2 linked regions of the Methylobacillus flagellatus KT genome follow. The protein of the gene in region 1 binds, or shares a complex with, the protein of each later gene. Links are inferred from orthologs where the notes say so. Each region holds a gene or a part of one and is shown in the gene's direction. Other genes may lie near its edges.

Evidence for each region. Proteins that work in one complex are often made in the same cells at the same time.
Region 2: the proteins of groL (region 1) and metK are in contact, whole or in part, in a cryo-EM structure (PDB 8P4O), measured with the Escherichia coli proteins. The link is inferred for Methylobacillus flagellatus KT from one-to-one orthologs.

Annotation. Positions count from the first base shown.
Region 1 is NC_007947.1:370,539-376,032, reverse strand. Bases 1,266-4,164 are described here. They hold groL (chaperonin GroEL), read left to right. Parts: upstream 1,266-1,847; coding sequence 1,848-3,482; downstream 3,483-4,164. Other genes in these bases: uvrD (DNA helicase II), read left to right, coding at 3,998-4,164; groES (co-chaperone GroES), read left to right, coding at 1,511-1,801. Outside these bases: MFLA_RS01890 (hypothetical protein), read right to left, coding at 1-527; MFLA_RS01885 (DUF2380 domain-containing protein), read right to left, coding at 618-1,151; more of uvrD, read left to right, coding at 4,165-5,494.
Region 2 is NC_007947.1:204,970-209,010, reverse strand. What follows is about bases 1,139-4,041. They hold metK (methionine adenosyltransferase), read left to right. Parts: upstream 1,139-1,959; coding sequence 1,960-3,123; downstream 3,124-4,041. Other genes in these bases: ahcY (adenosylhomocysteinase), read left to right, coding at 3,579-4,041; MFLA_RS01015 (lysophospholipid acyltransferase family protein), read right to left, coding at 1,139-1,888. Outside these bases: MFLA_RS01025 (DUF484 family protein), read right to left, coding at 1-12; dapF (diaminopimelate epimerase), read right to left, coding at 143-979; more of MFLA_RS01015, read right to left, coding at 1,025-1,138. UniProt on the Escherichia coli protein: Catalyzes the formation of S-adenosylmethionine (AdoMet) from methionine and ATP.

The DNA of each region.
Region 1 (5,494 bases):
GGTTCGATGGCAACATCAGCCTCATGGTATCCGGCGCTCTGCCAGGCCGGCTCAACCTCGGGCGGAACTCCGGCAGGCCAGAAATGTATGCCGAGAATGGCCAGCACAACTGCGGTGGCAACATACCCGCCCGCCATCCAGGACTCTTCTACGCTTGTCATCCACGACGGCTTCGCTTCCTCCAATACCATCCTGGCTGCCAACTGAGCACTGGACAAGGCCCCTTGGCCGGGATTGCGCAACTCCTCGGCGATTGCCCCCTGCAGCAAGACCATCAGCTTTGCAATGACAGCAGGAGGGTGCTGCAGCTTTGCCTCCAAGGCAAAAGGAAGCAGATGCGCGCCCAGTGCAGAGCAAGCCCGGGCCAAAGCGTCTGGCGATGAATACTGCACCCGAACCATGTCCCGACTACCGGGCGCATTGAGCCAGCTATCCAGAAGAGGATACAAAGCAAGCAGCCTCTCCGCAGGCTTCTTGCTGCAGGCCGCCATCATGTGGACCAACCGTGGACTGCTGAGTAAATCCATGCGTCACCTTTGAACCATGCGGCTTATCCTGGCATAGGAACTTGCCATTCGTTCGGCCATATACCATTCATTCCAGCATCATCAAACCTGTTATGGGGCTGCTGCGCCGAGCTTGTCCAGTCTGGCCTTGACCAATTGGGCTAGCTTCTCCGCCGTGCGAATAGTGGTTTGCTGATCACTCCACGAACTCTCCAGCTGCATGTAGCGGGACATCACGACAGCCCGCTTTCCAACATCCACCATAATGATCCGCGGATAGACGAATAAATAGGTAGGCTTCAAGGCGACGCCAATGATGAGGTAGTCCGCCCCGGTTTCCTTGTTGAGCTCAATTGCCGTTTCCACATTATCGTAGAGATAAGTCGGCGAATTACGCTCAATCTCAGCCCTCACCCTCTCCCCTTCCGGCACCATATTCACGCCTTGAGCCTTGAGCTCCTGCTTGAACGTGGTGGATAACAGCTCGATGCGCTGCAACTCTTCCGGTGCATTGGGCAAGCCGGTCAGATCATTGAGCTCGAACGCCAACACGACGACCTTGGGGCTGTCCTCAGCGGCAAGGACGCCCCCCGCTGCGACCAAGCCCAGCAATATGCCCAACAACCCATTCACAATTAACCGCATACCCGACATCTCCCTGCGCAATGAATAAATACTAAACTGTATAGTACACTTTCAGCATGATATTACAATCCATGGCAACCATTTATCTGTGACAAAAATTATTTATCCCTATCGAGGGTCCTAGTGACTAGCGGGCTGAGAAATCAAGCACTTTAACGCCATCTATACCCCATGAATGGCGCGGCAAAAATCCGGTTGCTAGCCGCAGCAATAGAACAAATTCAACACACGCCCTTGAAAAACTGCCATGCCGCCCCTATTATTAGCACTCGATAGGGTTGAGTGCTAAATCACCCTAGCAACCAAAACTTGTAACAAACCCAATCAATGATCATTCAAAGATTTTAGGAGAAAAACACATGGCAATTCGTCCATTGCAAGACCGCGTTATCGTGAAACGGCTGGAAGAAGAGCGCAAGACCGCATCCGGCATCGTCATTCCTGACACAGCGGCTGAAAAACCAGATCAAGGTGAAGTGATTGCTGTTGGTCCAGGCAAGAAGGACGACAACGGCAAATCCATTCCCCTGGACGTCAAGGTGGGTGACAAGGTGTTGTTTGGCAAGTATGCCGGCCAGGCCGTCAAAGTAAATGGCGAAGAAGTACTGGTACTTCGTGAAGATGACATTCTGGGTATTGTAGAGGCCTAAATTAGTGGCACAACGTTAGCTCAAACAAGTTTATTAGGAGATATAAATGGCTGCAAAACAAGTGATTTTTGGTGATGACGCCCGCGCCAAGATTGTCAATGGCGTGAACATTCTGGCAAATGCCGTCAAGGTAACCCTGGGTCCCAAGGGCCGCAACGTCGTTCTGGAGCGCTCCTTCGGCTCCCCGACTGTCACCAAGGACGGCGTATCTGTCGCCAAGGAAATCGAGCTGAGCGACAAGCTGGAAAATATGGGTGCGCAGCTGGTGAAAGAAGTCGCTTCCAAGACCAATGACAATGCCGGCGACGGTACCACTACTGCTACCGTTCTGGCACAAGCCATCGTCCGCGAAGGCTTCAAGTATGTTGCTGCAGGCTTCAACCCGACTGACCTCAAGCGCGGTATCGACAAGGCAGTTGCCGAAATCGTGAACGAGATCAAGGCCATCGCCAAGCCCACCACCACCAGCAAGGAAATTGCCCAGGTTGGCTCCATTTCCGCCAATTCCGACGCCGATATCGGCCAGATCATTGCCGATGCGATGGACAAGGTAGGCAAGGAAGGTGTGATTACCGTTGAAGACGGTTCCGGCCTGCAAAACGAGCTGGATGTCGTGGAAGGCATGCAATTCGACCGTGGTTACCTGTCTCCATACTTCATCAACAACCCAGAGCGCCAGATCGCCCTGCTGGAAAACCCATTCGTGTTGTTGTACGACAAGAAGATCAGCAACATCCGCGACCTGCTGCCTACTCTGGAACAAGTTGCCAAGGCTGGTCGTCCCCTGCTGATCATCGCTGAAGATGTGGAAGGTGAAGCACTGGCCACCCTGGTGGTCAACAACATCCGCGGCATCCTGAAGGCCGTGGCTGTGAAGGCACCTGGCTTCGGTGACCGGCGCAAGGCCATGCTGGAAGATATCGCCATCTTGACTGGTGGTACCGTGATTGCCGAAGAAGTCGGCCTGAGCCTGGAGAAGGTGACACTGGAAAACCTCGGCCAAGCCAAGCGTGTTGAAATCGGCAAGGAAAACACCACCATCATCGATGGTGCTGGCTCAGAAAACAACATCAAGGTACGTATCGACCAGATCAAGAAGCAGATCGAAGACGCTACCAGCGACTATGATCGCGAAAAACTGCAGGAACGCGTAGCCAAGTTGGCCGGCGGTGTTGCCGTGATCAAGGTTGGCGCTGCCACCGAAACCGAAATGAAGGAAAAGAAGGCTCGCGTTGAGGATGCTTTACATGCTACACGTGCTGCCGTTGAAGAAGGCATCGTGCCTGGCGGTGGCGTTGCCCTGTTGCGCGCCCGTTCTTCCATCAAGGAGCTGAAGGGCGACAACCCAGATCAAGACGCTGGCATCAAGATCGTGTTGCGCGCGATCGAAGAGCCTCTGCGCCAGATCGTCGCCAACGCTGGTGACGAGCCATCCGTTGTGGTCAACAAAGTACTGGAAGGTACTGGCAACTACGGTTACAACGCTTCCAATGGCACCTACGGTGACCTGGTTGAGCTGGGTGTTCTGGATCCAGCCAAGGTAACGCGGTCCGCACTGCAGAACGCTGCGTCTGTAGCTTCCTTGATCCTGACTACCGATGCATTGGTAGCAGAGCTGCCTAAGGAAGAAGCTGCGCCAGCCATGCCTGACGCAGGCGGCATGGGTGGCATGGGCTTCTAATTCAGCCACGCTCACAGGCTGCCGCCACAAGGCAGCCATGCTAAATAAAAAGCCCCGGTTTTCCGGGGCTTTTTATTTCCTACCATGCTCACTCAGTTGCATCCCACTGGCCGATGGTTCCCACTGCCGTCAATTCGTCACATTTGACAGTCAGAATATTTTCACCACCTAGAATAAATTAGGCATATACTCGCAATTGATTGATTAGCGATTATTATTAACAGCAGAATCAATTGCCTGCTTGGCATGTTCTATATATTGTATATGCGACAGGCAAAAAAAACCCCGATTAAAGGGGAGTAAAATCGGGGTTAAGCATTTAAGCCTCATTGGGATAAGGCTTCCCGCTCAGGGAGGAAAGCGGGAGACGAGTGCGTCGTCTGGAAAATAAGACCGGGCCTTGGCAGGATAGTTCACTCAAAGTGCATTTTTTACATCTGTTTACAATTATGCACTAAAAAGGCCCGTCTGCAGCGTCACGACTGCGGTTCTCTTCGCTGCTTTCACCTGCGATAATGCAGGCTATGACGAACCCAACCACCACCTTGCTCGACGGCCTCAATGAAAAGCAACTCGAAGCCGTCACCCTTCCGCACCAATCCGCACTCATCCTGGCTGGCGCCGGCAGCGGCAAGACCCGCGTGCTCACCACGCGCATTGCCTGGCTGATCCAAACTGGACAAGTCTCACCGCACGGCATTCTTTCCGTAACGTTCACCAACAAAGCCGCCAAGGAAATGCTGACCCGACTGGGTGCGATGCTGCCTATCAACATCCGCGGCATGTGGGCCGGAACCTTCCATGGTTTATGCAACCGCCTGCTGAGGGCGCACCATCGTGAAGCGGAACTGCCCCCCACATTCCAGATACTGGACACGGCAGACCAGCTTTCTGCGATCAAGCGCGTCATGAAAGCGATGAATATCGATGACGAGAAGTTTCCACCCAAACAGGTGCTGGGCTATATCAACAGCTGCAAGGAGGAAGGCCTGCGCGCCTATGCAGTAGATGCCTATGACAGCCATTCGCAACGCATGCGCGAAATCTTCGAAGAATACGACAAGCAATGCCAGCGCGAAGGTGTGGTGGATTTCGCGGAACTGCTGCTGCGCTGCTATGAATTATTGAGCAGCAACAAAAGCATTCGCGAACATTACCAGCAGCGCTTCAAGTACATCCTGGTGGACGAATTCCAGGACACCAACCGCCTGCAATACCTGTGGCTGAAGCTACTCGCCGGCACGAACAACTGCATCTTTGCCGTCGGTGATGACGACCAGTCCATCTATGCCTTCCGCGGCGCGCGGGTGGGCAATATGCGCGACTTCGAGCATGATTTCAATGTGCAGAACGTCGTGAAGCTGGAGCAGAACTATCGCTCCCACAGCAATATCCTGGACGCAGCGAATGCCATCATCATGCATAACCGCAACCGGCTGGGAAAGAATCTCTGGACATCTGCAGGCAAGGGCGAACCTATCCGCATTTACGAAGGCTACAACGACAAGGATGAGGCGGTGTTCATCGTTGATGAGATCAAGGCTTTGCATAAGGAAGGCATAGAACTCAGCCAGATCGCCCTGCTTTATCGTTCCAATGCCCAGTCCCGCATCCTGGAGCATGAATTGTTCTCAGCAGGACTGCCTTACCGCGTCTATGGCGGATTACGCTTTTTCGAGCGGGCGGAAGTCAAGCATGCACTCGCCTATTTACGCCTGATCGCCAACGGCGATGATGATACTGCCCTGTTACGTGTCATCAATTTCCCCACTCGCGGTATCGGTGCGCGCAGCCTGGAACAATTGCAGGAACTGGCCCGCCAACAGGACAGCAGCCTTTGGCAGGCCGCCTGTGCCAAGGCGGGTGATGGCCGCCCAGGCCGTGGCCTGGAAGGTTTTGTCGCGCTGGTCAAGCAAATGCAGGAAGAATCCATCGGCCTGACACTTGCTGAGCAGGTGGAGCTCGCCACCAGGCTTTCCGGCTTACGGGATCATTATGCTGCGGATAAGGAA
Region 2 (4,041 bases), 170 kb from region 1 along the record:
TTGTGCTTCCATGCTGACTCCTTGAATCGCCATTCCTGGCGGGTAAACGCGGCTAGGCCAGCCTCATGGGATCATCCTGCCGCTCCATTGCAACGGCTGCGGCACGCTGCCTGGACAGCGCTCCCTGGCGTTGCCAACCACTCTAAACCTCAATATCGATACTACCCTCGAATACAGTTTCGGCAGGGCCGGTCATCCAGACCGGCTGCCCGCCACCTTCCCAGGCGATGATCAATTCGCCGCCCCGGGTGGCAACCCTGACTGGGGACTGCAGCAAGCCGCGCCTGATCCCACTGGCCACGGCGGCACAGGCACCGGTCCCGCATGCCAGGGTCTCGCCGCTACCGCGCTCGAATACGCGCAAACGGATATGGTGCTCATCTACGATCTGCATGAACCCTGCGTTGACCCGCTGGGGAAAGCGCTCGTGGCGCTCAACCAGAGGCCCCAGCCTTTCCACCGGCGCCGTATCGACATCCTCAACGACGGTCACGGCATGGGGATTCCCCATGGAAGCCACGGAAATTTCCAGCGCCTGGTCGGCGACTTGCAGCAGGTAAGTCATCGCCTCCCGGTCGGCAATGAACGGCACCTCTGCCGGCTCAAAGCGTGGCTCGCCCATATTCACCGTGACTAACCCATTGTCTTCCAACCTGGGCAGGATGATGCCACGCGCCGTTTGTACCCGGATTTCACGCTTGCTGGTCAGGGACTTGTCGTGCACGTAACGCACGAAACAGCGCGCCCCATTGCCACATTGCTCCACTTCGCCGCCGTCGGCGTTGAATATCCGGTAGCGAAAATCGACGCCCTCCACTGTAGGGCGTTCTACCAACAGCAACTGGTCAAAGCCAATGCCGAAATGCCGATCGGCCAGACGGCGGATGGTATCTGCATCCAGGCTGACTGGACGGCTATACCCATCCACCACAATGAAGTCATTGCCTATGCCCTGCATCTTGGTAAAACTGAGTTTCATAAAAACTGCCTTGAAATGGCGGCAACTGCCGCACATGCGTGAAATTTAATTCGTCCCACCCTGAGTCTCGCGCGGTTTTCCGTGCGGCTTGGGCTGCTTGAACCTGCGGTAGCTCCAGAGATATTGTGCAGGACATTGCCTGATCAACTGTTCTATCCCTTGATTGATATTCGCAGGAGTGGGCTCCATCTCGAGGGGCTGAATATGGATGATATAGCCTCTCCCCCACGGCAAGCGCTCGCCGAACGCCAGCAGCACCCGGGCGCCCGAAGTATCGGCAAGCTTTCCCACTAGGGTCATGGTATAAGCCGGCGTGCCGAAGAAATCCGCCCAGGTGCCCTCACCGAACTCAGGCACCTGGTCTGGCAATATGCCAACCGCCTCACCTTGCTTCAAGGCTTTGAGCAAGCTACGCACCCCGCTCAGGCTGGTCGGTGCCTGTTTGATCTGACTGCGATTGCGGCCTTCGTCGATCAGGGGGGCAAGCCACTGCTGACGCGCGGGACGGTACAACACGGTAATCGGGTGACGTGCGGCATAGTAGAGGGCGGTCACTTCATAACAGCCCAGATGAGGCGTCAGGAAAATGATGCCCTGCCCCTGAGCCTGAGCGGCCTCCACATGCTCCCAGCCATGGCACTCCCTGACCCAGGGCAACACTTTACCCTGCGGGCGGAACCAGATGGCAAACGTCTCGACCAGGCCTTTGCCGGTTTCCAGGATGCTGTGCCTCACCAGCCGGTGGTACTCCTCGGTTGAAGAGGTAATGCCGGCCACACTGAGATTCTTGCGCGTACGGCGCAATACCTTGTGGGAAAAGAAATAAAGCCCCCACCCGGTGAGTACGCCAACCGCATTGATAATAGGCAGCGGCATCATCGCCAAAACGCGTAATAATGCTTTGAGCATGTACTTCTTTTTGAAACATGATGATTTTGCTATTCTAACAACCTTTTGCACAATTCATTTGGTGGGAGTTCATGAGCGAATACCTATTTACTTCCGAATCCGTTTCCGAAGGCCATCCTGACAAGGTCGCGGATCAGATTTCGGACAGCATCCTGGATGCAATTCTCGAGCAGGACCCTACTGCCCGCGTGGCAGCAGAAACATTGACCAATACCGGCTTGGTCGTGCTGGCGGGGGAAATCACGACGACAGCCAATGTCGACTACATTAAGATCGCGCGCGACACCATCAAACGCATTGGGTACGACAATGCCGACTACGGTATCGACTACAAGAGTTGCGCCGTCCTGGTCGCGTACGACAAGCAATCCCCAGATATTGCCCAGGGCGTCAACAACGCCAACGACGATCCTCTGGACCAAGGGGCCGGCGATCAGGGCCTGATGTTCGGCTATGCCTGCGATGAAACTCCGCAGTTGCTCCCGCTGCCCATTTGGCTCTCGCACCGCATGGTGGAACGCCAGTCCCAGCTGCGTAAGGATGGCCGCCTGCCTTGGCTGCGTCCTGACGCCAAGAGCCAGGTCACTATCCAGTACATGGACGGCAAGCCGCACAAGATCGACACGGTGCTGATTTCCACGCAGCATGCGCCCGACATCAGCCTGGACCAGGTCCGTGAAAGCGTCATCGAAGAAATCATCAAGCCCACCCTGCCACAGGAACTGATCAAGGGTGATATCAAATTCCTGGTCAACCCAACTGGACGATTCGTGATCGGCGGCCCGCAAGGCGATTGCGGCCTGACTGGACGCAAGATCATCGTGGACACCTACGGTGGCGCCGCCCCTCACGGCGGTGGCGCATTCTCAGGCAAGGATCCTTCCAAGGTTGACCGTTCTGCCGCCTATGCCGGCCGCTACGTTGCCAAGAACATCGTCGCGGCTGGCCTCGCTTCGCGCTGCCTGGTGCAGGTTTCCTATGCCATTGGCGTCGCCAAGCCTACCAGCGTCATGGTCGAAACCTATGGCACGGGCAAAGTATCGAACGAGATACTGACCCAACTGGTGCTGGATCACTTCGACCTGCGTCCCAAGGGCATCGTCAAAATGCTGGACCTGCTGCGTCCCATCTACGCCAAGACGGCAGCTTACGGTCACTTTGGCCGCGACGAACCAGAGTTCACCTGGGAAGCGACTGACAAAGCAGCTTTGTTGCGCGCGGCGGCAGGCCTCTGACCGGAGGGCATCCCAACGACCGAGGGCTGGCTCATCCGAAATGCGGTTCCTTGCCAGCCCGCACCGCTCATCCCTGCAAGTACACCTCTGCTCTAACCTCCCTGCATGCGTTCGCATGCAGGGCACTTGCCTTACCTTACTCCCCATTCCCGGTACCGAACATCCTGGTACCCGGCAAATTCCCAGCCCAGAGCAAGGTATTTCCTGATCTTCCATGCCAACAGTGACAGAAAAAGGATAAAGCCACTATAATGGCGCCTCTACCGAGGAACGTTGCAAGGATGTTCATCCCCAGGCTCGGTTGCCGCAGCGCAAGCTGTGTAAACGGCGTTCACCAGATTGACATGTACCGGTCATGAGATGGTGAAACGCACACACTCCAACATCGCCTCTCCCACTGGTCATACTCTCCAATCGACACGACAACAGTGTCGCGTTGTTCAACGTTTTGAAGGATGAATACTGTGGCTGATAATACCCAAGATTACGTGATTGCCGATATCAAGCTGGCTGAATGGGGCCGCAAGGAAATTGCCATTGCAGAGACAGAAATGCCAGGCCTGATGGCGATCCGTGAGGAATATGCGGCTACCAAGCCATTACGTGGCGCACGCATCACTGGCTCGCTGCACATGACCATCCAGACCGCCGTGCTGATCGAAACCTTGCGAGACCTCGGTGCGGAAGTGCGCTGGGCCTCCTGCAACATCTACTCCACCCAGGATCATGCGGCGGCCGCCATTGCAGCACAAGGCATCCCGGTCTTCGCAGTCAAGGGCGAGACCCTGGATGAGTACTGGGACTATACCCACCGGATTTTCGAATGGACAGATGGCGGTTACAGCAACATGATCCTGGATGATGGCGGCGATGCGACATTGCTGCTGCATCTGGGCACCCAGGCCGAGAAAGATGCCA